Regions from separate parts of the Staphylococcus lutrae genome, predicted to be linked through region 2. Evidence: predicted binding sites of a transcription regulator. Region 2 holds the regulator's gene; each other region holds the start of a gene.
What was found. Region 2 encodes Rex, which represses fermentation and respiration genes when NADH is low (regulators of the CRP and FNR family bind a similar motif). Its sites were predicted from a motif close to TTGTGAAATATTTCACAA; they were not measured.
Positions count from the first base shown of each region.

Region 1: B5P37_RS04900 (anaerobic C4-dicarboxylate transporter family protein) is a predicted target of Rex. The motif match lies at 1,227-1,244, and genes of this name have one in related genera.
Region 3: B5P37_RS01100 (L-lactate dehydrogenase) is a predicted target of Rex. The motif match lies at 1,837-1,854, and genes of this name have one in related genera.
Region 4: B5P37_RS04025 (nitrate/nitrite transporter) is a predicted target of Rex. The motif match lies at 2,239-2,256, and genes of this name have one in related genera.

Region 1 is NZ_CP020773.1:1,025,499-1,031,859, reverse strand. Features, by position in the region: gene B5P37_RS04910 (CDP-glycerol glycerophosphotransferase family protein) at 1-221, shown strand, start outside; gene galU (UTP--glucose-1-phosphate uridylyltransferase GalU) at 244-1,107, shown strand; gene B5P37_RS04900 (anaerobic C4-dicarboxylate transporter family protein) at 1,272-2,579, shown strand; gene B5P37_RS04895 (YbfB/YjiJ family MFS transporter) at 3,011-4,210, opposite strand; gene B5P37_RS04890 (glycoside hydrolase family 2 TIM barrel-domain containing protein) at 4,815-6,361, shown strand, end outside.
Region 2 is NZ_CP020773.1:438,894-445,254, reverse strand. Features, by position in the region: gene rimI (ribosomal protein S18-alanine N-acetyltransferase) at 1-133, shown strand, start outside; gene tsaD (tRNA (adenosine(37)-N6)-threonylcarbamoyltransferase complex transferase subunit TsaD) at 126-1,148, shown strand; gene B5P37_RS02230 (ABC-F family ATP-binding cassette domain-containing protein) at 1,655-3,613, opposite strand; gene B5P37_RS02225 (redox-sensing transcriptional repressor Rex) at 3,766-4,413, shown strand; gene B5P37_RS02220 (sucrose-6-phosphate hydrolase) at 4,993-6,361, shown strand, end outside.
Region 3 is NZ_CP020773.1:231,771-238,131, forward strand. Features, by position in the region: gene B5P37_RS01095 (transcriptional regulator, SarA/Rot family) at 69-479, opposite strand; gene B5P37_RS01100 (L-lactate dehydrogenase) at 840-1,790, opposite strand; gene B5P37_RS01105 (alpha/beta fold hydrolase) at 1,949-2,773, opposite strand; gene B5P37_RS01110 (hypothetical protein) at 3,256-3,588, opposite strand; gene B5P37_RS01115 (proline dehydrogenase family protein) at 4,055-5,038, shown strand; gene ribH (6,7-dimethyl-8-ribityllumazine synthase) at 5,318-5,782, opposite strand; gene ribA (GTP cyclohydrolase II) at 5,800-6,361, opposite strand, start outside.
Region 4 is NZ_CP020773.1:796,691-803,051, forward strand. Features, by position in the region: gene B5P37_RS04020 (M20/M25/M40 family metallo-hydrolase) at 1-850, shown strand, start outside; gene B5P37_RS04025 (nitrate/nitrite transporter) at 966-2,135, opposite strand; gene nreC (nitrate respiration regulation response regulator NreC) at 2,404-3,054, opposite strand; gene B5P37_RS04035 (sensor histidine kinase) at 3,073-4,107, opposite strand; gene nreA (nitrate respiration regulation accessory nitrate sensor NreA) at 4,107-4,568, opposite strand; gene narI (respiratory nitrate reductase subunit gamma) at 4,584-5,261, opposite strand; gene B5P37_RS04050 (nitrate reductase molybdenum cofactor assembly chaperone) at 5,254-5,829, opposite strand; gene narH (nitrate reductase subunit beta) at 5,822-6,361, opposite strand, start outside.

The DNA.
Region 1 (6,361 bases), 590 kb from region 2:
TCTATGAAGCACTTGCTATAGGAACAGATGCAATTACAGTCAATCTAAAAGAAACGATTGCATATTTGGATGATGATCAGGCAATTATTGTAGATAACAGTGTTGAGGGTCTTGTACAAGGCATGCAACGAAAGTTAGTCGGAGATACGTCCTTGAAGCCATTCGATTTTAAAAAGTTTGATGACCAATCGAATCAAGAATTTGAATCAGTATTGAATTAAATTAAGAGAAGGTGAGATGGAAATGAAAAAAATAAAGAAGGCAGTCATTCCAGCAGCAGGGCTAGGGACACGTTTTTTACCTGCGACAAAGGCGATGCCGAAAGAAATGTTACCGATTTTAGATAAACCGACGATTCAATATATTGTGGAAGAAGCGGTGCGTGCAGGGATTGAAGATATTATTATCGTGACGGGGAAACATAAACGTGCGATTGAAGACCATTTTGATCATCAAATTGAACTTGAAATGAACTTGGCAGAAAAAGGGAAAGAAGTATTGCTAAAGAAAGTGCAACATGCCACGGGTTTGGCGAATATGTTTTACGTGCGTCAAAAGGAGCAAAAAGGGTTAGGTCATGCGATATGGACAGCCAAACAGTTCATTGGCAACGAACCTTTTGCGGTATTACTTGGGGATGACATTGTGGAATCAGAAACACCTGCCATTCAACAATTAATGGCAGAGTATGAACAAACAGGAAAATCAGTCATCGGTGTGCAAGAAGTCCCAGAAGAAGCAGCATCGCGTTATGGGATTGTAGATCCAAAAAGTCAACAAGGTCGTCGTTATGAAGTGACGCAATTTGTTGAGAAACCGGAGCCCGGAACAGCACCTTCTAATTTGGCCATTATGGGACGCTATGTCCTTACACCTGAAATTTTTGATTATCTCGAAAATCAAGAAGAAGGCACAGGTGGGGAAATTCAATTAACAGATGCGATAGAACGATTAAATCATGATCAAAAAGTTTATGCATATCGCTTCGAAGGTGAACGTTTTGATGTTGGAGAAAAAATAGGGTTTGTGAAAACAACGATTCAATATGCTTTACGTGACGAAGAAATGGCTGATGAGATTCGCGCATTTTTAAAAACGTTGATCTAACGCTGACGATGAAAATCAGTCATCTATCATGAAATCACCTTTTTTCTAATTAATATGATGCAATTGTTCCATTTTGGTCAAGAATGGTGACAAGATGCGCTTAAAGTGAGTAGATAATTATGTTAAAATATTCACATAAAAATTAGAAAAGAGGAAGAGAGAAAATGCTTCTTTTTATGATAGAAATTATAATCATGATTCTCGCAATTGTGTTGGGCCTTCGTACTGCGGGGGCGCTCGGTTGCGGGATTTTTGCGCTCGTCGCGCAGTTGGTCATGGTTTTTGGTTTCGGTTTACCCCCAGGTTCGGCCCCTGTAACAGCGGTGTTGATTATATTATCTATTGGTATCGCTGGAGGGACATTACAAGCCACAGGGGGGATTGATTATTTAGTCCATCTGGCTTCAAAAATGATTGAACGCTTTCCGAAGTCGATTATCTTTATTGCCCCTATGATTGTATTTGTGTTTGTCTTTGGGATCGGGACGACAAATATCGCGTTATCTTTAGAGCCTATTATTGCGAAAACGGCTTTAAAAGCGCGCATTTACCCTAAGAAGGCTTTGACAGCATCTGTATTAACTGCAAATATCGCCTTATTATGTAGTCCAGCTGCTTCAGCGACAGCGTATATCATTTCGGAGTTTGCTGGATTCGGGATTACGATGGGACAATACCTTTCTATCGTGTTACCGACGGCGCTGTTGAGCATGTTGATGTTGAGCTGTTTCAATACGTTTATTGGGCGGACAAAAATGGATGCGCAACATGCACAAACCTTATTGCAACAAATGGCGCACCAAACGGATAATGGCGAGAAAGCCTATGGAAAACGTGTCAAGTTGGGCGTTTTGATGTTTGTCGTTGCGGTAGGCTGTATTTTGATGTTTGGCATTTTTCCTTCAATAGGGCCGACATTTCATATCGATGGAAAAACGGTTCAATTACAAATGACAGATCTCGTTCAACTTTTGATGTACATGAGTGCGATGATCAATATACTGCTCACGAAAGTCCAACCGAACCAAATTTTAACGACGCACATTACACAAGCAGCGATAGGCGCTATCTTTGCGGTACTTGGACCGGGATGGTTAGGTGCTACGATTTTCAGTGCACCTGCGAACCGAGCAATGTTGGAATCGGGCACGGGGCAATTGGTTGCACAAGCGCCTTGGCTCATGATGATATTGATTGGTTGCTTGGCGATGATTGTCATTTCCCAATCTGCGACGGCATCGATTGTCGTTCCGATTGTTTTAAGTTTAGGGATTTCACCGATATATTTTATCGCAATCGTGCAAACGTTGAACGTGAACTTTGTGATACCAGCACAACCAACGATTTTATTTGCGGTTGATGTGGATGAAACGCATTCGACACGGATAACGAGCTTTTTACTTCCGGGGTTTTTCTTGATCGCAACGACTGTGGTCATCGGTTTGTTGATGAAGTCGATTTTAGGCGTGTAGTCTATCCGATGCGCGCGCAAAGTTGATGAAAAGAAAACGTGTTTTACAATGTGCAAGGCCGTGTAGTAAAAAGGTCTCAGCCATTTTTAAGATAAGAAAAGCACCTTGATTGTTAGGATTTTTAAATCCAGCGGTCAAGGTGCTTTTTTCGGAATTCAAACCATGTTAGTCTGCTTGTCAGTTTTATGCCTCCTGTATCATTGTTAAATGTTCGAGATTTGGCATAGCGACCGGGAAAAATTAATGTTTGATATCCTCAAGTTTTTACACAAGTTGGAAGATGGTCATCAATCAAGGTTTGTTTGACGTCAAAATGATGTGAATTCAATGAAACGAGTTCATTTATAACGTCATTTTTGTGATGTTAAAACGTGTCTAAATCAATGAAAAGCGTTGTATTAAAGTGTTGATAGATGAGGTTTTAATCATATTTATTGGATGTGTATCGGTTGGGCGTGACGTTTGGCATAAAAACTGCTGAAAATCCCAATCAATAAAATCGTTGCTGCTAAAAACAGCGCTGTGTCGTAGCTACGTGTGTGTTCGATTAACATACCGGAGAAAAAGGGAGCAATCATTTGACCTAAACTATAAATAAAGGTCATCATTGAAACTAAATTTGCACCTTTTGTTTCGAAAGTAATCTGGTGTGACTTAGACATAAAAAGTGTCGTCATTCCTAAAAAGGTCGCGCCAAATATCATTGAACTGAGCGCAATGGCAATGGCATTTGAGGTGAGTACAGGCATCAGTACGGCAATAATTTGTAATGAAAACGAGATAACTACGGAAAGAAATATACCGATACGCTGTGAAACGAACAACCATAATACTGTTGCGGGCATAGCACCGAGTCCGACAAACATCCAACTGAGTGCTGCATATTCAGAAAGTGGTGGTATCATTTTTATGATGGCGACGAGGAAAGTTCCGGTAATAATATAGCCGGCACCTTCACAAAAATAAGATAGTGCAAAAGCGATGTAAAACTTTTTGGTGTAACGTATTTTAGGCTTGGAGACGGGGCATGTGCTTGTCTCGTCAGTCGTGGGCACTGGGTTTTCACGCATTCTAACTGTGACAATCAGCGCTAAAACGAAAGCAAAACTTCCGAGAATCAGCCACGTTTGTCGCCAATGTTCAACATCGGTGTAAAAGAAAATGAATAAACTACTAATAAATAATCCAAGGCCAATCGCGCTATACAATAAACCGGCAATACTTTCTCGACATGCTAAGTGTAAGGCTTCTAGCACGATTGTCGACGCAAGTACAAAGACGACACCGCCAGAGATACCGTTTAATAATCGCAGTAGCGACCAAATGGCGAAATGATGGGTTAAACCAAATAATATGATAGTGGCTACGTTGAGCAGTAAGGAACATTTCATATCGAAAACTTTATTTTTAAGTGTATATAAATTCGGCAGTATTGCACCGATTAAGTAACCTAAATAATTGAATGTTGCTAGCAAACCTACATTTTCATTATCTAATCCCGTATCCAGTTGCATGAATGGTAATATAGGGGTATATGCAAAGCGTCCGAGCGCCAATACAATTAATAAAGCGATCATTCCTAATCCAAGCTGTCGGTAACCATGTGCTTTGAGGTGATGAATATCTCTCAAAGTGATCCCTCCTCAATTGTGAAGATGTTTTTTATTATACGAAATTTTTTTGATTATGAATATATAATTTGTATTTTAAAGTGATTAATTAATAAAATGTTAAGATTTATAACTTTTATTGAATATCATTTACATTCTTATTTATCCCGCGCTTAAGCCCCATACATTGAAATCATTGCCTTTCGATGGCGTTCTATTTAGACGAAAGCAACATAGATTTTGTGCTTTTAGACAACGTAAGCCACGAATACATCACCTGATTGGTGCAGGTATTTCATGCAAGAATGACTGACTGATTTTGTCTCAATGCGCACGTGCATCTTCATAAAATGTAGCTCTATGTTTCCGGAATTTATAAAATCAGGAAACATAATTCCATTAAATATCATCATTCCGCAATTTTCGATGTGAAATAAACGTGATATCGTTATCTTTGTGAAAGCGCTTTTAATTAAATAGTAGAAACGCGTGTTTAATGCCAGAAAAACATAAAAATAAAGCGGCATCGTTACTTTTAAGCGTTTAGAAATGTGCATAACGATGATGCAGCACAGCAATGATTCAATCGCATGATGAAACAATGAAACAATAAGGAGGTCGTCTTATGGAACTGACATTTCATACAGATGTTCATACGCAACATGTCAACTTGCTACCACGTACAGCTTATCACTTGCCTTTTACGAGTTTGGAGGAATATCAGTCGGGGACACAACGCCATGAGATGCAACGTGTGACTTCGTTAAATGGCGCATGGCAATTTCAATATTTTTCGTCGTTGGCACAATTTCAACAACGTGCGGCATTAGGAGGACAGGATACGATTGCGGTGCCTAGTGTATGGAATTTACAAGGCTACGATCAACTACAATACTGCAATGTGCAATTTCCAATTCCGTTTGATCCACCGCATGTTCCGAATGAGAGTGCGTGTGGTTATTATGAAAAGACGTTTACGATTAAAAATTATCAGGCAGATTTAGATTATCATCTGACTTTTGAAGGGGTGAGTGGCGCGCACTACATTTGGGTGAACGATCAATTTGTAGGTTATGCACAAATCTCTCATGCACGCTCACAATTTGATATCACTGCACTTTTAACAGAAGGGGAAAACCGGATTGCTGTACTCGTATTGAAATACTCAGATGCGACTTATTTCGAAGACCAAGATATGTTTCGTCATTCAGGAATTTATCGAGATGTCTACATTTTGGGTCGTGAACGTGAACGCATCAATGATTATCAAATTCATACAAGTCTCCACGCGCACGAAGCTTATATCGATGTTGATATTCAAGATGCGACAGATGCGCTTACGATGACGTTTCAATTGTTTGATCCCGAACAAAATCAAGTGACAGAAGGGACGCTAAGTAAGGAAAAGACACGGATTGCGGTCTCCCAACCGCAATTGTGGAGTGCTGAACACCCTGTACTCTATACACTTGTCATTAAAGCAGGGCGTGAGTATTTGATACAGCGCATCGGAATTCGTGAAGTGACGATTGCGCAACAACAATTATGGATTAATGGTCAGTCGGTCAAATTACGTGGTGTGAATTATCATGATAGTGATCCTAAAACAGGCTACACCGTGTCAGAAGCACGATTAATAGAAGATTTAACATTAATGAAAAAAGCGAATTTTAATGCGATTCGTACCGCACATTATCCGAAAAGTCCGCGCTTTTATGAGTTGACCGATCAATATGGCTTTTACGTGATGAGTGAAGCGGATCTAGAAACACATGGCGTGGTCCTGTTATACGGTGATGAAAACTTAGATGACTTCAATTTGATCATGGATGATCCCCGTTATGAACAAGCTGTCGTTGATCGTATTGATGCATCGATTGTGCCGTTTAAAAATTTCAGTTCGATTATTTCGTGGTCAATGGGGAATGAATCCGGTTATGGTTGTAATATGGAACGAGGTCTCGCACATGCGAAGGCGTTGGATGCATCACGTCCACTCCATTATGAAGGGGCTCATTATGCCGCACCACATCATGATCGTTCAAATTTAGATATGATTTCACGCATGTATCCGTCACCAGAAGAAATTGAAGCGCGTTATTTAACGAAACCGAACTTAGATAAGCCTTTCGTTTTATGTGAATATGCCCATGCGATGGGGAATTCGCCAGG
Region 2 (6,361 bases):
AGAAGTACGGATTGATAATGTCGTGGCACAACATGTCTACCAAAAACTAGGGTTTCAATTTGGTGGCAAAAGAAAAAATTATTATGGTGATGGAGAGGATGCATTAGTCATGTGGGTGAATTTAAATGAATAAGCAAATAACGATTCTCGCGATTGAAACGAGTTGTGACGAGACAAGCGTCAGTGTCATTGAGAATGGAACAAAGATTTTAAGCAATTGTGTATTAAGTCAAATTGAGAGCCATCAACGTTTTGGGGGTGTCGTTCCTGAAGTCGCAAGTCGTCATCATGTCGAAAATATGACAATCATGATTGAGAAAGCTTTGCACGAGTCTCAAAAGAACATGGCTGATATTGATGCGATTGCTGTGACACAAGGCCCTGGACTTATCGGTGCACTTTTAGTCGGTGTCAATGCAGCGAAAGCGTTGGCATTTGCACATGACAAACCTTTAATTCCAGTCCATCATATTGCTGGCCATATTTACGCAAATCAACTGCAGAAGGGCTTTACGTTTCCGCTTATTGCATTAATTGTTTCAGGTGGCCATACGGAACTTGTTTATATGAAAGACCACTTGCAATTTGAAGTAATCGGTGAGACCCTTGACGATGCAGTCGGTGAAGCATACGATAAAGTTGCACGTAAAATTGGTTTACCCTATCCAGGTGGCCCTGCGGTAGATCGACTTGCAGCAGTAGGGGAAGAGACCTATGCGTTTCCACGCGTATGGTTAGAACGGGAACGTTATGATTTTAGTTTCAGCGGATTGAAAAGTGCGGTCATCAATCAATTACATCAGGCTAAACAAAAAGGTGAAACGATTGTCCCAGAAAATGTTGCAACCAGTTTCCAAAATAGTGTGGTCGAAGTCCTCGTTGGAAAAGCAATGCATGCATGTGAGGCGTATCAGGTTAAACAATTAATCGTTGCTGGCGGTGTGGCAAGTAATAAAGGGTTACGACAGGCACTAGAGATAGCAACAGCAGAAAAAGGCATTGAACTTGCCATTCCAGAACCACAACTTTGTACGGATAATGCGGCAATGATTGGTGCGGCTGCCTATGAAATTTATTTAAAAGGAATCCGTGGAGATATGGCAATGAACGGTCTAAGTAGTATGGATATTGAAATGTATAGAGATTGAATAAAATGGTGAGCACATGCGTATCACGTGGCTGTCGATAGAACGGCTTCGAGGCGCATGTGCTTCGTTGTTTTAGCGCTATCTTCAGGCCGAAATGATGATTAAAGTTCAAAAACAGATTTAAACAGGGAACCTATCACCAATCAATTTAAAATGAATGGAATCACTGGGGTTCAATCGCTGTTGTTACAAAGGTTTAATCAGAACGTTTCAAATGTGGAAATAGAAGAGAAGGATAAGTTCAGAAGTAGGGAAAAACCATTGGAAGGGTTAAATGTCAAGAGGGAACATGCGTACTTATGCACAAGTTGTTAAGAAGGTGTGTATAACTTTGATGATTAATGGTGGATAAAGTGTGGCATCATGTGAATAAATCAATGTTAGAACGGGGATATGCTTGTGGATATCGGGGATAACTTTGTGGATAGTTGATATGACTGTATTTGATATGTGGATGATTTGTATATAGATAGTGCATAATAAAAACACTGTAGTAGAAAATTCTACTACAGTTCTTGTGATTTTTCTTCATATAAAGCCAATTCAGATTGTAAATTTTCCCAATTTGCCATGATTTGTTCTAAAGATTGTTCGATAGTTAGGCGTTCTTCAGCAAGCATTTGTGTTTTTTCATAGTCGTGCATGACTTTTTCATCAGTCATTTCATAATCAATTGCTTCCAAACGTGCTTCGAGCTCAGTGATTTTTTGTTCTTCGCTTTCAATTTGTCGTTCAAGTTTTCGTTTTTCACGCTGTAGTTTTTTTTGATCTTGATATAAGTGTTGCGAAGTGGATTGCTCCGATTTATGCGCTACAGATTCATGCTGCTTTTCATATGCAGCGATGGCTTTTTGTTGTTCTAGTTTTTCTAGATAATATTGATAATCGCCGAGGTACAGTTGGCCGCCATGCGCGTTTAAATCAAAAATACGATTTGCTAATTGATTAATAAAGTAACGGTCATGCGACACAAAAATCAATGTCCCTGCAAAGTTTTTAAGCGCTTGTTCTAACATTTCTTTCGAATCGATGTCAAGATGGTTGGTCGGTTCGTCTAAAATTAAAACATTATTACGCTCAAGCATTAATAAGGCGAGTTGCAAACGTGCCTTTTCACCCCCGGAGAGATCGTTAATGATTTTAAGAACATCATTTTGTGTGAAGAGAAAGCGCCCCAGTACACCGCGAATATCTTTTTCAGGCATTTGTGGATATTGGTTCCAAACATAGTCTAAAAGAGATTGATTGGAGCGAAATTCAGCTTGTTTTTGATCATAGTAACCCACTTTTAGATTTGCGCCTTCGACAATTTGACCGGAAAGAGGGCGCAATCGTTGCGCTAATGTTTTAATCAGTGTGGATTTTCCAATACCGTTAGGACCAATCACACCGATATGATCGCCTTTGTTGATCTCAAAATGAATAGGCGCCGTTATGGCAGCATCATAACCAATGACTAAATCTTGAATGCGCATCACGTCGTTTCCAGTATTGCGGTCGAAATCAAATTGAATGTTCGCACTTCTCGCATCGAGCATAGGTTTTTCGATGCGCACCATTCTTTCTAACATTTTACGGCGACTTTTTGCCATGCCACTGGTCGAGGCACGGGTAATATTTTTCTCTACAAACGTTTCAAGTCGTTTGATTTCCCCTTGTTGACGTTCGTATTCACTGAGTCGTTTTTGATAGTATTGATCGCGTAACGTGATGAATTTAGCATAGTTTCCAACATAGTGCTTCACTTCACCGAGTGAAACATCATATATTTGTGTGACAATTTTATCTAAAAAGAAGCGGTCGTGGGAAATGATGACAATGGCCCCTTTAAAATATTTTAAATAGTCTTCAAGCCATTCGGTCGTTGCCATATCTAAATGGTTGGTCGGTTCATCGAGTAAAAGGATATCAGGCTCACTCAACAACATCTGCGCAAGTGCGAGACGTGTTTTCTGACCACCACTGAAATCTTGTATTGGGCGATGATAATCTGTTGTACTAAATCCGAGTCCATTCAGTACGGTTTTTATTTTGCTCTCATATTGGTAGCCGTCTTGTTGTTCAAATTGATTGGATAATTGCTCATATTTTGCGATATGGGCTTGATACGCATCAGATTCATAGTGATCTGCATGTGCTGCAAGCCAATCCGCTTCGTCTTGCATTCGTTGTCCAATTGTTTTTACTTCCTCAAAAGGGCGCGCCATTTCTTCTAAAACGCTATTTTGTGTGTTAAGTGTCATTTGCTGTGTTAGATAACCTATTTTTAGACCTTTTATTTTAGAAATATGGCCAGAGTCATAGGGTTCAACTTCGGCGATAATTTTCATAAGTGTAGATTTTCCAGCCCCGTTTCGACCAACAATGCCGATACGTTCACCCGTTTTTATTTCAAAATGAACCCCTTCAAAAATTGTTTCACCATCAAACGATTTTGTAATCTGACTTAATTGCATTAAAATCATAGGCACACTCCTTTCATCCTATTTATTGTACAATAAACCCCCATGCTATCAAACTGTTAAAGTTTTCATATGTATTAAATTAAGTTATAATAATGAGCATAAAGTGTGAACACCATCACATGTATTAGAAATGATTATCGGAGGACTTCATTATGGGAAAATCAATGAACAAAATTCCTAGAGCAACTTTAAAACGTCTCCCTTTGTACTATCGATTTGTGAACACTTTAAAAGCGAAAGGCGAAGATCGCGTTAATTCAAAGGCAATTAGTGAAGGCTTAAATATAGATTCAGCAACCATTCGCCGAGATTTTTCTTATTTTGGTGAGTTAGGTAAAAAAGGATACGGCTACAATATTGATAGTTTACTAGATTTTTTCAAATCAGAACTCAGTGATTCAGATGTCATTAAAATTGGTGTTGTTGGCGTTGGGCATTTAGGTACGGCCTTAATTTCATATAACTTCTCAATTCATGATGATATGACAATTACAGAGGCATTTGATATTAGCGAAGAGATTATAGGGACGACAGTAGGAGACGTGACGGTCAAATCAATGGATGAAATTAAAGCAACTGTAGCAGCAGGTGATTTAGAAGTCATAATCATTGCTACACCAGAATCTGCAGCCCAAGCCGTCACAGATCAGTTAGTAGAAGCGGGTATCAAAGGCATTCTTAACTTTACACCAAAACGCGTGAACGCCCCGCAAAATGTTCAAGTCCATCAGATAGATTTAGGGGTTGAATTGCAATCATTACTCTTTTTTATGAAGAACTACGGTACCATAAAGTCATAGTAGTCTATATGACGCTCAATCTCATCGTTTGTCTTCATATTTGAATCATGTAATATTTGAGTGAGATGCTTTTTCATCTTATTAAATACATCGATTTAAAGCGCTAATTTCTATCAAATTGGGTAGGAATTAGCTTTTTCTATTGTCAGTGAGATTGGCAAGACGATTGTTGTGAGATGATGACATGTTGAATAAGTTAGGAAAATGAGTGATGCATATAAGTTGGATAAATCTGCAGAACCCTATTTAAATGAAGTCTGTATGGCAAGTCATATGAAATGAATTTGTTGAGAATTTAAGGGTGAATTTATGATAAAATAGCGAGTGAGACTAAAAGAGGAATCTATACATATGAAGTCAGATGATGACGAAGCAAGACATGAAATCAAAAGCGTAATGATCATTTTGAGCCATGTTAAGTGATACATCAGTGATCAAATGACACATGCCGTTGAAATCGATATGAGGCCATGCGTGTGGTTTGATAACGAATGTGATATGTAAGCGGCTTGATGTTGACGCTACTTTTGAAAGTCATTAATGATGTATAGGATGGCCAATACATTAAGGAGGTACAATATGGAGCAATGGAGTAGAGAAAAGCGTTATCGTAAATATGAAGCAGCAAGTGAACAAGAAATACAAATATTAACAGACAAAGTCAATGCATCTCCATTTCGACAAACTTTTCATATTCAGCCACCAACAGGATTATTAAATCATCCCAATGGGCTTATTTTTTTTAACAATCACTATTATATTGCACATCAATGGTTTCCTTTAGGTGCGGTACATGGGTTGAAATATTGGCGATTATTGAAAGGTCAAAATCTCGTGCAACTTGAAGACCAAGGTATCGGATTGCGTCCAGACAATGAATATGATAGCCATGGTGTCAACAGTGGATCGGCATTTGTATTTAATGAAACATGCTATTACATGTATACAGCAATGCATCGTGATTCAGAGTGGCACGGTTATAGGAGTCAAATTGTGGCACGCGTAAATGAGGATGGGTCCGTTCAGAAAATATTACCTCCTGCCATTCCAACACCGCCTTCAGGTTATACACAGCAATTTCGAGATCCTAAAGTATTTGAAAAAGATGGCAAATTATATGCGATGATAGGGGCACAGCGTCATAATCAAACCGGTTGTATCGTATTATACGAGGCTGTTCAACCAGAAGGGCCTTGGCAATTTAAAGGTGAAATTAAAACAAACTTAGATCATTTTGGAGTAGTATGGGCATGTCCCGATTATTTTCAAATACATGGGAAAGATGTTCTCTTATTTTGCCCGAGAGGCGTCACATCAAAAGATGACAGATATCAAAATCAATATCTAAGTGGTTATATCATTGGACATTTAAACTTTGAAACATTAGTGTTTGAGCATGGTCCATTCATTGAATTGGATCAAGGGTTTGATTTTTATGCACCACAAACGATGTGTGATGAAGTGGGACGTCGTGTGATGATGGCGTGGATGGGACTTCCCAATACGAATTATCCTACCGATGATGAGGGATGGGCACATTGTTTAACCTTACCTAGAATCTTAACGATTGAGCATGATCGGCTAAAACAAAAACCACATATGGATTTGAGAAAATTACGTCAAAATGAGGAAGTCGCACTTGGCTATGCAAACAAATTTGTTAAGCAATTACACCCGTATGAAGGGGTACAATACGAACTTGTTGTTGACATTCTTGAAAATGAAGCGTCAGCGTTTGAATTACAATTGCGAGCATCGCGAGAAGAAGCAACGATTATTCGATATGAAACAGGAACGCGAATGCTGTCGCTTGAGCGTTTTGATAGTGGGGCGTTACCTTATCCCGTTGAAGGGACAATGAGGAAAGCACAATTGAACACTGAGCTCACGCGATTACGTATTTTTGTAGACACATCAAGCATTGAGATATTTTGTAACGATGGAGAAA
Region 3 (6,361 bases), 210 kb from region 2:
CCTGTTCTATTTTTATCTGTTAAGACGGTGTCATTCTTTAAACAATCACGCATTTGTTCTTCCTTGACCTACAAGTCACAACCATGAATAATGGAATTCAATAACGCTTGTAGATGTGCTTCTCGGCTCTCAATCTCTATACATGTAAAGTTAATTAACTGTTGCTTATCACTGACTTTGTTCTCGTTAAAATGAATAATCACTGTTCGCTCATCATCGGACGGTCTTTCTTTGATAATCCATTTCTTTTCTACTAAATTATTGTATGTTCTCGTCCGCTTATACGTTTTAACTTTTACATAATCATCCATTTCTTTGAGCGTCATTGATCCTTTATCCCAAAGCGTTAGTAAAATTAAAAATTCTTCTTTTCCTAATTGAAATTGGTCCTCTATTGCATTAAAAATTGCCTCTACTTCTTTTTGTAATTGATCGAGTAATATGATATCACTCACATTATAATTTTTATTTTCAGCCATAATTAGCCTCCATTCTTATCCTACCTATCCTTTAAAGATACCCTTAAAATCAAAATCCAATCCTATTTAATATAATTGTAATATTTTGTCGTTTTTAAATTTGAATGCTCGTCATTTATTCATATTAAAAAACTCATTCTTTTATCACATTGGTTTACCATAATCAATATATTTAAAACAATCATCCACCAATGTCGAACTGTTTTAAACAATCCAATTCCTGATTGATCAACGCTTCTATTTAAACAATCCCACTAAACCACAAAAAAGCTAGGTTGCATAACGCAAATCCCTAGCTTTTTAATACAGTGGCACGATTCAGATATACCGTTTTCTTATTTACTTACCTGAAATAAATTTTTACAGTAAGTGTGAGATTGAATCTTGCATCTCTTTTAAAATATGCACTGATTTATTAAATTTTTCTGTTTCATCTTCATTTAGAGGCGTTTCAATAATACGTGTTGCACCTTCAGCATTGATTAAAGTCGGCACGCCTGTATACACCCCTTCGTGTCCGTATTCACCTTCTAAATAACTCGAAACAGTCAATACGACATTTTGATTTTTTAAAATCGCTTTTGATATATGCATAAGCCCCATTGCAATACCATAATATGTTGCACCTTTAGCTTTAATAATGTCATATGCTGCATCACGTGTTTTTACATAAATTTCTTCGATGAGGTGCTCACGTTCTGGATCATTTTTCAATTGATCGTAAATCGATACACCTGCAATTGACGCGCTCGACCAAACCGGAACTTCAGAATCACCATGTTCTCCGATAATATTCGCATGTACACTACTTGGCGCAACATCAAATGCCTCACCGAGCAGATGTCTAAATCGTGCTGTATCTAATATTGTGCCTGAACCAATAACTTTATGTTTCGGTAAGCCAGAGTATTTTAAAGTCACGTACGTTAAAATATCTACAGGATTTGCTGCCACTAAAAAGATACCATCAAAGCCGCTCGCCATAATGGATGAGATAATTTCTCGATATATCTTCGCATTCTTTTCTACTAAATCTAGACGCGTTTCTCCAACTTTTTGAGGGGCACCCGCACAAATCACAACTAAATCAGCATCTTTACAATCTGAGTATTCTCCTGCTGAAACTCTTACCGGCGATTCTGCGTATGGTGCGCCGTGGTTTAAATCTAAAACATCACCCAACACTTTGTCTTTATTGATATCAATAATCACGAGTTCATCCGCTACACCTTGGCTAACCATTGTAAAAGCATAGCTTGCTCCAACTGCGCCATTACCGACTAATACTACTTTATTGCCTTTATTCTTCATTGAAAAACACTCTCCTACTATGCCGTATTTGGTAGAAATTAATTGCTTGTGATTCTTTTCACATTTATAATTTAACATGTTTTCAAATGTCTTTCAATCATAAATTTTTAATTTCCCAAATTTCCAATAACGAGGTGCGCAGCATGTAGAAAACTTCGCTATCTCAAGCTATTTGCATCATCAATGACATATCCCGCTGCAAAGACATTATTATTTAAAAAGCTCAAAACATAGCGCATTACCGCTTCACGTTCAGGTTCATTATGAATTTCATGTTCAAGATCTTGCCACGCCTTAAAGTATACCTCTTCAAATCGCAATTTTTGAAGTAGTTCACGTGTTACGGTTGTATCAGTGATCTTATCCTCCGTGCCATACATAATGCACATCGGTTTAGGCGTTAACCGGTCAAGGTGATCGGCCGTTTCTTTCATCGTTCGAATGATTTCTTTGTACCAATGATAACTTACTTTTTTCAACATCATTGGATCATTTTCCATTTCTTCAAGCACTTCAGGATGACGTGTCAGATGTGCGGGTTCAATTCCTAAATCAAATTTCGCGCCTTTTGAAATATCACCAACATTTGAAGTTAAAAAGTGTTTGCGTGTTTTGTAATTTTTTTGGAACGCTAATAGAGGCGAGATAAGGACGACCCCTTCAACGTCTAGGTTGACTTTCTCCAACAAATTAACACAGATTAATCCGCCCAAGCCCACACCAATGATAAAAGTAGGCAAATGGTACGCTTCGGCAATTTCCATCCACTCCAATACACGTTCCTGATATAGTTCAAAGTGCTCAATTTGTCCTTTATGCATACGTGAAGTCTGACCTTGACCTGGCAAGTCTCCCATTATAACGTGGTAGCCATTACGTTTTAAATGTGTAATGACAAAGGCATATCGCCCTGTATGTTCCAACATGTTGTGTACAATGACGACAACACCTTTCGCTTCACCCTCAGTTTCCCATTTCCACATCATGCATTATCCTTTCTCATTCTATATATTCTTATTTTCATTATATCGTGAGTTGTCTTAAAAGTGCGACTATAAACATCAAAAAAATGGCGTCAAATTTGAAATGTCGTATCGCTCAAGTATGAATCGCCATCATCACATTAACGTTGCCAATAATGTGCATTTGAACACCTTGTGATCTATGCGATGGGTATTTATTGCAACGACAATCAGCGAGATGAAAGTGCACATTCGTAAATCTTGCACCATTGATGTATCGTTTTCACCGATGAACGTAGTCAAATTGACTAATTTGGCAGATGTTAAGTGCACTTTAAAATGATGTTCTTTTTCCTAACGTCAAGATTTTACCCCTGTCTAGCAATCGAGACAGGCTCGTTGATAGACAGGGGCACTTTGAATCATTTTATATTTAATTGCTTTTTCAAAACTGTACTTTTATACCGATAGCTTTAAAAACAACTTTTTGACCATTGCTTCACTTAAACGAGTTTAAATGTTTTACGAACAAATTTGAATCGTAAAATTAAAATCGTTAACAATAGCTCATAAAAAGTAGGGAAAAATTTGGCAACAATCAATCCCATTAACTGTCCCAACAACGTGCCATCGCCTTGAGATGCATTAAACTGAGCTACAATTCCAGCATCAACGAGATTCAATCCTATGATTAAGACGACCACTGGCCATGTTTTTTTCGTGACAACACCAACAATCAATCCCAATATAACGAGTAGCAAAAGTTCAAAAACAAAATACTGGACAAACGTATCTAACGACGTCCCAAATATATAGAATGCTAAATCTCTAAACATTGCTTATCTCCCTTAATATAGATTTACATTTATTTTAACACGCGTGTATTTCCAATCATTTAAAGATTTTATTAAGATTTCTGCGCAACAATTTACAAAAAATTAACAAATAATGCGCGATTTACATCACTTCAGCAACTCTTCACACAGACTTCATGTTAACTTGACATCAATATGTTAGATTATGCTTAACAAAACCATTTAGCAAGGAGTATATTATGAAAATTATCATTAAATGTATGGTATGTATTTTACTTCTACTCAGTGCGCCATTAATGACTGCTATTGCTCAAGAACCTATTGCGACGAATACTCAAAAATAAATAAATTCATCTTCACATTTAGTTCAAATTAACATGATACATTACCTATATAAAAATATATTTTTTAATGTGAAAACGTTTTCCCCTATGATATGTTCGTGATACACTATTGATAAAACATGAACAACTGGGAGGAATTTAGAATGGTCTTAGTCAAAAACTTTTTCATGGCATTATCTAATAATGCATTTTTAAATTCAGCAGCGAAAACAGTAGGACCTTCACTCGGGGCGAAAAAAGTCGTCGCAGGCAATACGATTGATGATGTGGTTGAAACAATTAAAAAATTAAACAAAAAAAATATCGCGGCCACTGTTGATAATCTTGGGGAATTTGTCAACAATGAACGTGATGCCATTGCTGCAAAAGACAAAATACTTAAAGTAATGGAAGCCATTCACAAAAATCATTTAAATGCACATATATCTGTGAAATTAAGCCAACTTGGCTCTGAATTTGACCGTGCGTTGGCGTATCGTAATATTCACGAAATCGTAGCAAAAGCACATGAATTGAATCAAATGCATATTAACATCGACACTGAAAAATATGAAAGTTTGTTTGATATTACTCAAACACTCGATCGTTTAAAAGCGGAATATAACAATGTAGGTACCGTGATTCAAGCGTATTTGTTTAAAGCAGACGTCTTGATCGACAAATATCCCGATTTGCGTTTACGTCTTGTCAAAGGGGCGTATAAAGAGTCCTCGTATATTGCTTATCAAACTAAAGAGGAAATCGACGAAAACTATATACGATTAATCGAGAAAAGATTACTCACTGCTGAAAATTTCACTTCAATTGCGACACATGACCACAAGATTATTAATCATGTTAAAGCTTTTGCCGAAAAACATCATATTGATAAATCGCAATTTGAATTTCAAATGCTTTATGGTTTTAGATCAGAATTGGCAGAATCTATTGCGAATGAAGGCTATCATTTCACAATTTATGTTCCATTTGGTGACGATTGGTTTGGTTATTTTATGCGTCGTTTAGCCGAAAGACCTCAAAATATTACGCTTGCTTTAAAAGAATTTGTCAAACCGAAATCACTGATCACGTTTATCGCTGTTAGTGCGGGTGTCGTGACATTATTAAATCGACTAAAAAAACGTTAATCACCTTGAGTCTCAGTGCTTTCAATATATGCATCATAACTAGAGTACAAGAGAGGGATGACAAAATCCCATTTTTATCCATGGCATTGATCATCCCCCTCTCGATAAAGAGAAATTCCGTTGAAGAAGCAAAATAAAGGGCGATATTCAACGCAAATCTCCTTCTTCTCTTTTATATTCTTGCTTTTAGAAGTGCACATCCCATTTTGTTCAATGCATTTTCACAATAATCATTTTGATGTTTACGGACACACGCTGAGTGTCAATCCGCACCTATACTTATCTACTGAACTGTTCTAATAGACGTGCCATTTCGATTGCTCCAATTGCAGCTTCTGCACCTTTATTCCCTGCTTTTGTACCGGCTCTTTCAATTGCTTGTTCAATGTTTTCTGTTGTTAACACACCAAAAATCACTGGAATTCCAGTATCATCACTCGCTTTAGCAATCCCTTTTGCCGCTTCATTACACACATAATCATAATGTGATGTTGCCCCACGAATGACACAGCCTAATGTAATGATTGCATCATATTGACGTGTTTGCGCCATTGTCTTTGCTACCATTGGCAATTCAAATGCGCCTGGTACGTGTGCAACGTCAATGTCTGTTTCTGCAACTTGATGCCTTTTCAATGCATCCATTGCCCCATCAAGTAAACGTCCGGTAATCAAATCATTAAACCGACTCACTACAATCCCAATTTTTAATCCTTCGCCGTTAAGTTGCCCTTCAAATTTCATAAAAATACCTCCTTGATTTATATTAAATGACCCATTTGATGTTTTTTGACTTGCATATAATCATGATTGTGCTCATTTGATTCTGTGACGAGTGGAATTCTTTCTTCGATTTGAATACCATACCGTGTCAAACCATGTATTTTTTCTGGGTTATTACTTAATAAGCGGACTGATGTAACGCCAAAATGTTTTAAAATTTGAGCAGCAACGTCATATTCACGTAAATCCGGTTCAAAACCAAGTGCCTCATTTGCCGAAACCGTATCATGTCCTTTTTCGATTAACTCATATGCCTTTAATTTATTTACTAAACCGATACCTCGTCCTTCTTGAGGTAAATAAAGAATCATTCCCCCATGTTGTTGGATATAGGTCATCGCGGCTTCTAACTGCGCACCACAATCACATCGCTCACTATGAAAAATATCTCCAGTTGCACAGGCAGAATGAACACGCACATTCATCGTCGTTGAAAAATCCCCTTTGACAAGTGCTAAATGTTCTTGTTGATCGATTTTTGAAGTAAAACCATACATATCAAAAGTGCCAAAACGAGTCGGCAAAGTGATTTTTGCTTCT
Region 4 (6,361 bases), 360 kb from region 2:
TCAAGAGGTTGAGTATCATTGTCGCTTTAAAGAAACGTTTGAAAATGAAACAACGCCGATGCCTGTCACTTTGCGTCTCAATGACATCAAACAGCACTACGACGTACAAACCCCGTTTCGAACTGTCGCATTGTTTAATCTATTTTTATATGAAAAAAATGCCAATGAGGTATTTCAACAGTTCAATGAAGCCGTTCGTGAAGGAATTGATCAAGCATTCCAAGTTTATCAAAAGCGTGTGCAACATGAGGGAATCACCCATACGCTACATATACAGATGATGACTTACCAACAATTATATGCCCATGCTTGTCAACAATTAGGTGAAGCTACTGTACAAGCAATCATTCATGCGTCTATTCAACAGGCCCAAGAGCCACACGAACAGGCGATTTTCGTTATCGATGAACTGATGCAACACTGTAACGCACTGGGTCCTACCGTTGTCACATTTTTCGCTCCGCCGTACTATCCGGCAACCAATGCGTCATACCATCCGCGCATTGAATCGATGAATGCGCGCTTACAATCGGTGGCAATGACACAATTCAATCGCGTATCAACACGCATCCATTATTTTAATGGGATTAGTGACTTGAGTTACGTCTCTCCCTCACCGAATGGCTCAGGTTTTGATGCATTTCGAGATAACACGCCAGTATTTGGTCGAACATATCATATTCCTTTCGATGCGATCGAACAAATACAAGCGCCTTTCTTGAATTGCGGACCTATCGGAAAAGATGCACATAAAATAACAGAACGCATCCACCAAAAAAGTGCGTTTGAAGAGTTACCTGTCTTATTGGTAGACCTGATTCAACATCATTTTTTATCGCCCAACGTATAACTTGAATCATTGCCCAGTCTTGACGACCTATCAACAAAGCGGCGGTTATGACATCACATCATCATGTCATAACCGCCACTTTTCATATCAATATCTCATATTCGATTTATCTTTTTCACGATAACGCACGTGTGTTTTTCTCACGTTTTGAGAGGTTAAACATTGTGAATAGCGCTATCAATCCCAACACACCTAGCAAAATAAATGCGAAATGACTCGTACCTGTCATCGCAGTGACTGCTGAAATAACAAGCGGTGGGAAAAAGCCACCAAGTCCTCCCATCATTGAGACGATACCGTTCGCAACACCTGCTTCTTTCGTAAAATAAAATGGTACTAATTTAAACACTAAACCATTACCAATCCCTGCACAAACACTGACTGTCAAACAGCCCACTGTAAAGAGAAAGATTTGGTGAGACACCCCTAAGATTAATGCACCAACAATCATAATCGAGAAGAACACTTTCAACATCGTAACCGCATTTAATTTATCCCCTAAAATGCCTCCGAGTGGTCTCAAACATGTCGCCAATGCAATAAATATCCCCGTACGGATCCCGGCATCTACTTTGTCAATCCCAAAATTTTGCACGAGGAAGTTCGGCAAAAACAATCCAAATGCAACGAACGAACCGAACGTAATAAAATACCATAGACTTAAATAATATAACTTGTAATTTTTCATTAAAATCCGTGTTTGCTCAACGAGAGGGACTTTTACTTTAGGTTCATTCCGGTCCCCCAAGAAAAACATCAATAATGCAAACACTGCCATCACCACTAAATAACTCCGCACTGTATTCTGCCAACCGATAACGCCAGCGATAGGCGGTGCTAAAAATGATGATACGGCTGTCCCCAAGTTCCCCATACCATAAATGCCATTTGCAAGACCGACTTTATCCTTTGAAAAATATTTAGGAAGTGAGGTCACACCAACAGAGAAGATCGCGCCACCTACGCCAAGGAAGAAACCTGCAAACATCAACGCGCCAGGAGAATTTGCTTGACTGAGTAGAAAAATTGGTGCCAATAAAATAATAAAACTTGTAAAAAACACCCATTTAGCTCCAACAATATTCGTTAAATAACCAAACGGTACACGTAACACAGAACCGAGAATGACCGGAATAGCCAATATGATTGACAATTGTGCACTCGTGATTTGAATATCTTGTGAAATAAATGGCATTAAGGGTGCAATAATACTCCAGGCCATAAATCCAGCTACTAGACTCAACGTTTGGAGTAAAAGTTGTACACCACCTTTAGATTGATTCATTTCTCATTCACCTTTCTTTACTTATGACTTCATACACCATATCGACACTTTTCGAGTGTGCAACTCAGGTATGTCTTGTAATTTCAACTCCAGTTTACCGTTATTGTGAATTTTATAACATAAGGATTTACCCTATTCTTGCGCGGAATATCCCCCTAACAGCCACGGACATCCAATCGTTTTCGCGACCTCATTTAACGGTACAATTTGTCAATTCGATATTAAATTAATAAAAGTGCGATAACAGGCATCATGCCTGTCACCACACTTAAAAATCTAGTAATTTTTTCTTCAGCGCATACTCTACTAATTCCGGCTTCGACTTCAAATTTAATTTATCCATAATCCGCGTTTTATGTGCTTCCACTGTTTTCACAGAAACAAAGAGCTTTTCAGCGATATCCTTGTTCCCATATCCTTTGGCGATCAATGGTAAAATCTCCAATTCCCGCTTCGATAATATTTTAAAAGGATCATTCGAATATTCTCCATCATTGGAAGCATTCACAAATTCCTTAACTAAAGACGTCGTCATCTTTGGATCGATATACGTTTCACCTCGATACACGGTACGAATGGCTAATAGCAACTGCTCATCTGGCGCATTTTTCAAAATATAACCACTTGCCCCACTTCTAAGCACATGGAATAAATACTCTTCATCATCATACATGGTTAATATAAGAATTTTCGTATTGGGAAAACTGTCTAAAATTTTACTTGTCGCAATCAATCCCGATTCACCAGGGGGCATGCTCAAATCCATGATTAATACATCAGGGGCATGCGCCATCACTTTTTGGTAAGCCTCAACCCCATCTGCTGCTGTTCCTACGACCTCCATATCCTCTTGAAAGTTTAATATCATAGAGAAACCTGTGCGTACAACCGCATGATCATCAGCAATAACGATTCTCATACTACATTCCCCTCACTTTTAGCTAATTGGTACTTCCAGCGATACAATGGTGCCCTTTCCTTTTTGCGTTTCAATATTGAGATGACCGTTGACCAGTTCAGCGCGCTCATACATCCCATAAAGCCCTAAACCTGATCCTTTCGGTGAATCACTCGGTTCAAATCCTCTCCCTTGATCTGAAACTTCCGCATAGAGGTACTGGTCATCTTTCCGAATAATCACATCGACATCATCGACACCCGCATACTTCATCGCGTTAAACACAGCTTCTTGTACGACGCGGTAAACGACCGTTTCTATTTCACTGTCAAATCGTTCAGCATCAATGTCAAAGTGATAGTTAATCGCCAAACCATAATTATTTTCAATTTGTTTAAAGTACGTTTTAAATGCAGCGTCTAACCCTAAATCATCTAAAGAAGAAGGACGAAGTTCAGAGGACAAATTGCGTAGATCATCAATTAACTTTGCCATTAATCCTTCAATATGTTTCGCACTTGACAATAAAACCTCCGTATCTTTTTGATACTTCAAAAGACGCATCTCCACATTGACGTTCATCAATTCTTGCACAACACCATCGTGCAGTTCTCTAGAAATTCGTTTCCGCTCATTTTCTTGTGCTGCAATCGTTTTTTGTATCATATTGCGTTGATACAGTTTTTCTTGTCTTTCTAATTGCGCCGTCACATTTTGTAAAGTAAACACTTTAATCTGACGCGTTTCATCAATGGTTTGATATGTGGCGGTAAAAGGTTCAACTTTATTATTTGTCGTTTTCATAAATACTTGGAATGTCGTATCTCCAATGTCTTGTGCATGAAGAAAACAATTTTGGCACGTTCGTAGCGCATGCTCATTCGTATAGCCTTCACACCGCCCACATATTGTCGTTGAAATCCCGCTCATATCGTTATCTGATGAGATCACACGTCTCGCGGCAGTATTCATATCGATGACTTTTCCCTGTGCATCAATAAATATAATCATTTCTGATGTTTGATGGTAATAAGATTGTAAAAAATCCACTAAATCTGTTGTCTCCTGTGGCATTATTGCATCACCTTATCTTCACTCGTTAAACTCCCTATCCCTTTAATCGACGAAATATTTTGGGCAATTTGTGGTAGCGGTTTGTGATGTCGCTGACCTAAAAGCAACACCCCTTTGACACGATGATGATGCCAAAGCGGGATTGCGATGAGTGCCGTTAACTGTTCACTCATCAAAATAGGGTAATTGAATAACGCATTTTGAAAATCATATTCCGTCGTGTTTTCAATCATCATCGGCTTACCTGTTTTCATCACATTGCCTGCAATGCCATGCCCATTCCGTAATACAATACGTCGATACCGTTCATTCAAATTACCTGACACGTAACGCCACTTGATTTTAGTTTCCGCATGATCCTCTGATGGCAAAGCAATACCTGCAAAATCAAACTGGTATTCGTGACGTATTTTCTCTATCTCGTCTTGATAATCATGTTGAGAAAAATCAATCGGGTTCACGGTCATCACTCTCCATTAAATTTTATGTTTGCGATAAATAATATAACTCCGACTCGCATAGGTCACTGGCACACTCCACACGTGTACAAGACGTGTAAACGGCCAACATGCCATAATCGTAAAACCTAAAAGAATATGCAGCTGAAACGTCAGTGGCACGTCTGCCATTAATTGTGCATCAGGTCTTAGCGCAAACAGTCCTCTAAACCAAATCGAGATGGTTTGACGGTAATCAAATTCTGGTGTCGTCACATTCGTAACTAATGTCGAATAACATCCTACAAAAACGATGAGCAGTAAGAGGAAGTTTACAAAAATATCTGAAGCTGAACTCAAGCGACGGACATTTTGTTTTGTAACACGTCGAGCCGTCAATAAGAACATCCCTATCAATGTGATTATACCAAATACGCTCCCGATATACACTGCACCGATGTGGTAAATATGATTATTGATCCCCATCGCCGCTAACCAATGTGCTGGAATCAACAATCCAACGACATGACCTAAAAACACTGGAATGATCCCTAGATGAAATAATAAACTTCCCCACTTTAATTGCTTCTTCTCAATAAATTCACTCGATTTTGCAGTCCACGAAAATTGGTCAAAACGATAACGTGCAATATGACCAATCAAAAATACTGCAAGACAGAGGTAAGGAAATATCACCCATAAAAATTGATTAAACATGATGTGTCACCTCTTTATCCTGTACAATACAACGCTTTAATGCCTCTCTTAATCCACGAATTAAATGGACGTATGGATTTTCTTGTTTTTCAAGCGTTTTCATCATTATATATGTCCCATCTTCAATAATCATGATAAGCAATTGCACACTTTCTTGTGCACGTTTGTCCCCTTCGAAATGTGCGACATATAAAAATTCAAGCATCAACGGCAAATAGTCGGACAGTTCGGAAGCAGGCATTTCTAACCCAAACATTTCATACAATACTTTGAGTTTGGCTAACATCTGCCCTCGTTCTTTTTGTGTATCAAATTGATTGAATGTCATATACAAAGTCGTCTTTTCATTAAAATCAAAGGTATCTGTATACAAAGCTTGAATTTCTGATAAGCTTTTTTCATACATCGCTTCTCGATAGGCTTTGACATGCGGATACGCGGGATGCGCACCGTCAAAAATCTCTTCGAAAATTTTAGGATGGAACGTCAATTTTTCTGGAAAACTTAACTGTTGGCTCATGTAACCGAATGTATCTTTATACGTCTTCAACACATTAAGATCAATCACGGAAAATCCCTCCATAGAACCGTTCGTTATAGATGTCTTGACCTGTTTTCCCTCCTGTACTTACCGGTGTACCACACCCCTCACAATTCGCACCGAAATGTTCACCACCAAATCCTTGGCTTCCTTGTGCGGTATAGGTATCCATATACTGTTCTTTATGGGAAGTCGGAATGACGAAGCGGTCTTCATATTTGGCAATTGCTAATAAGCGATACATCTCTTTCGCTTGTCTTTCAGTTAAACCGACACGTGCTAAACGAGACATATCAAAATCACGGCCCGTCGTTTGTGCACGCATATAACTTCTCATCATTGCCATCCGTTGTAACGCCCCTTTCACCGCAACTGTATCTCCTGCCGTGAATAGCTCAGCTAAATATTGAACAGGTAAACGCATCTCCTCAATTGCAGGGAAAATCGCATCTGGATTCTGACCTGCATTTTGACCTTCAAAATAGTTCATGATTGGACTGAGTGGTGGACAGTACCAAACCATTGGCATCGTACGATACTCCGGATGAAGTGGAAACGC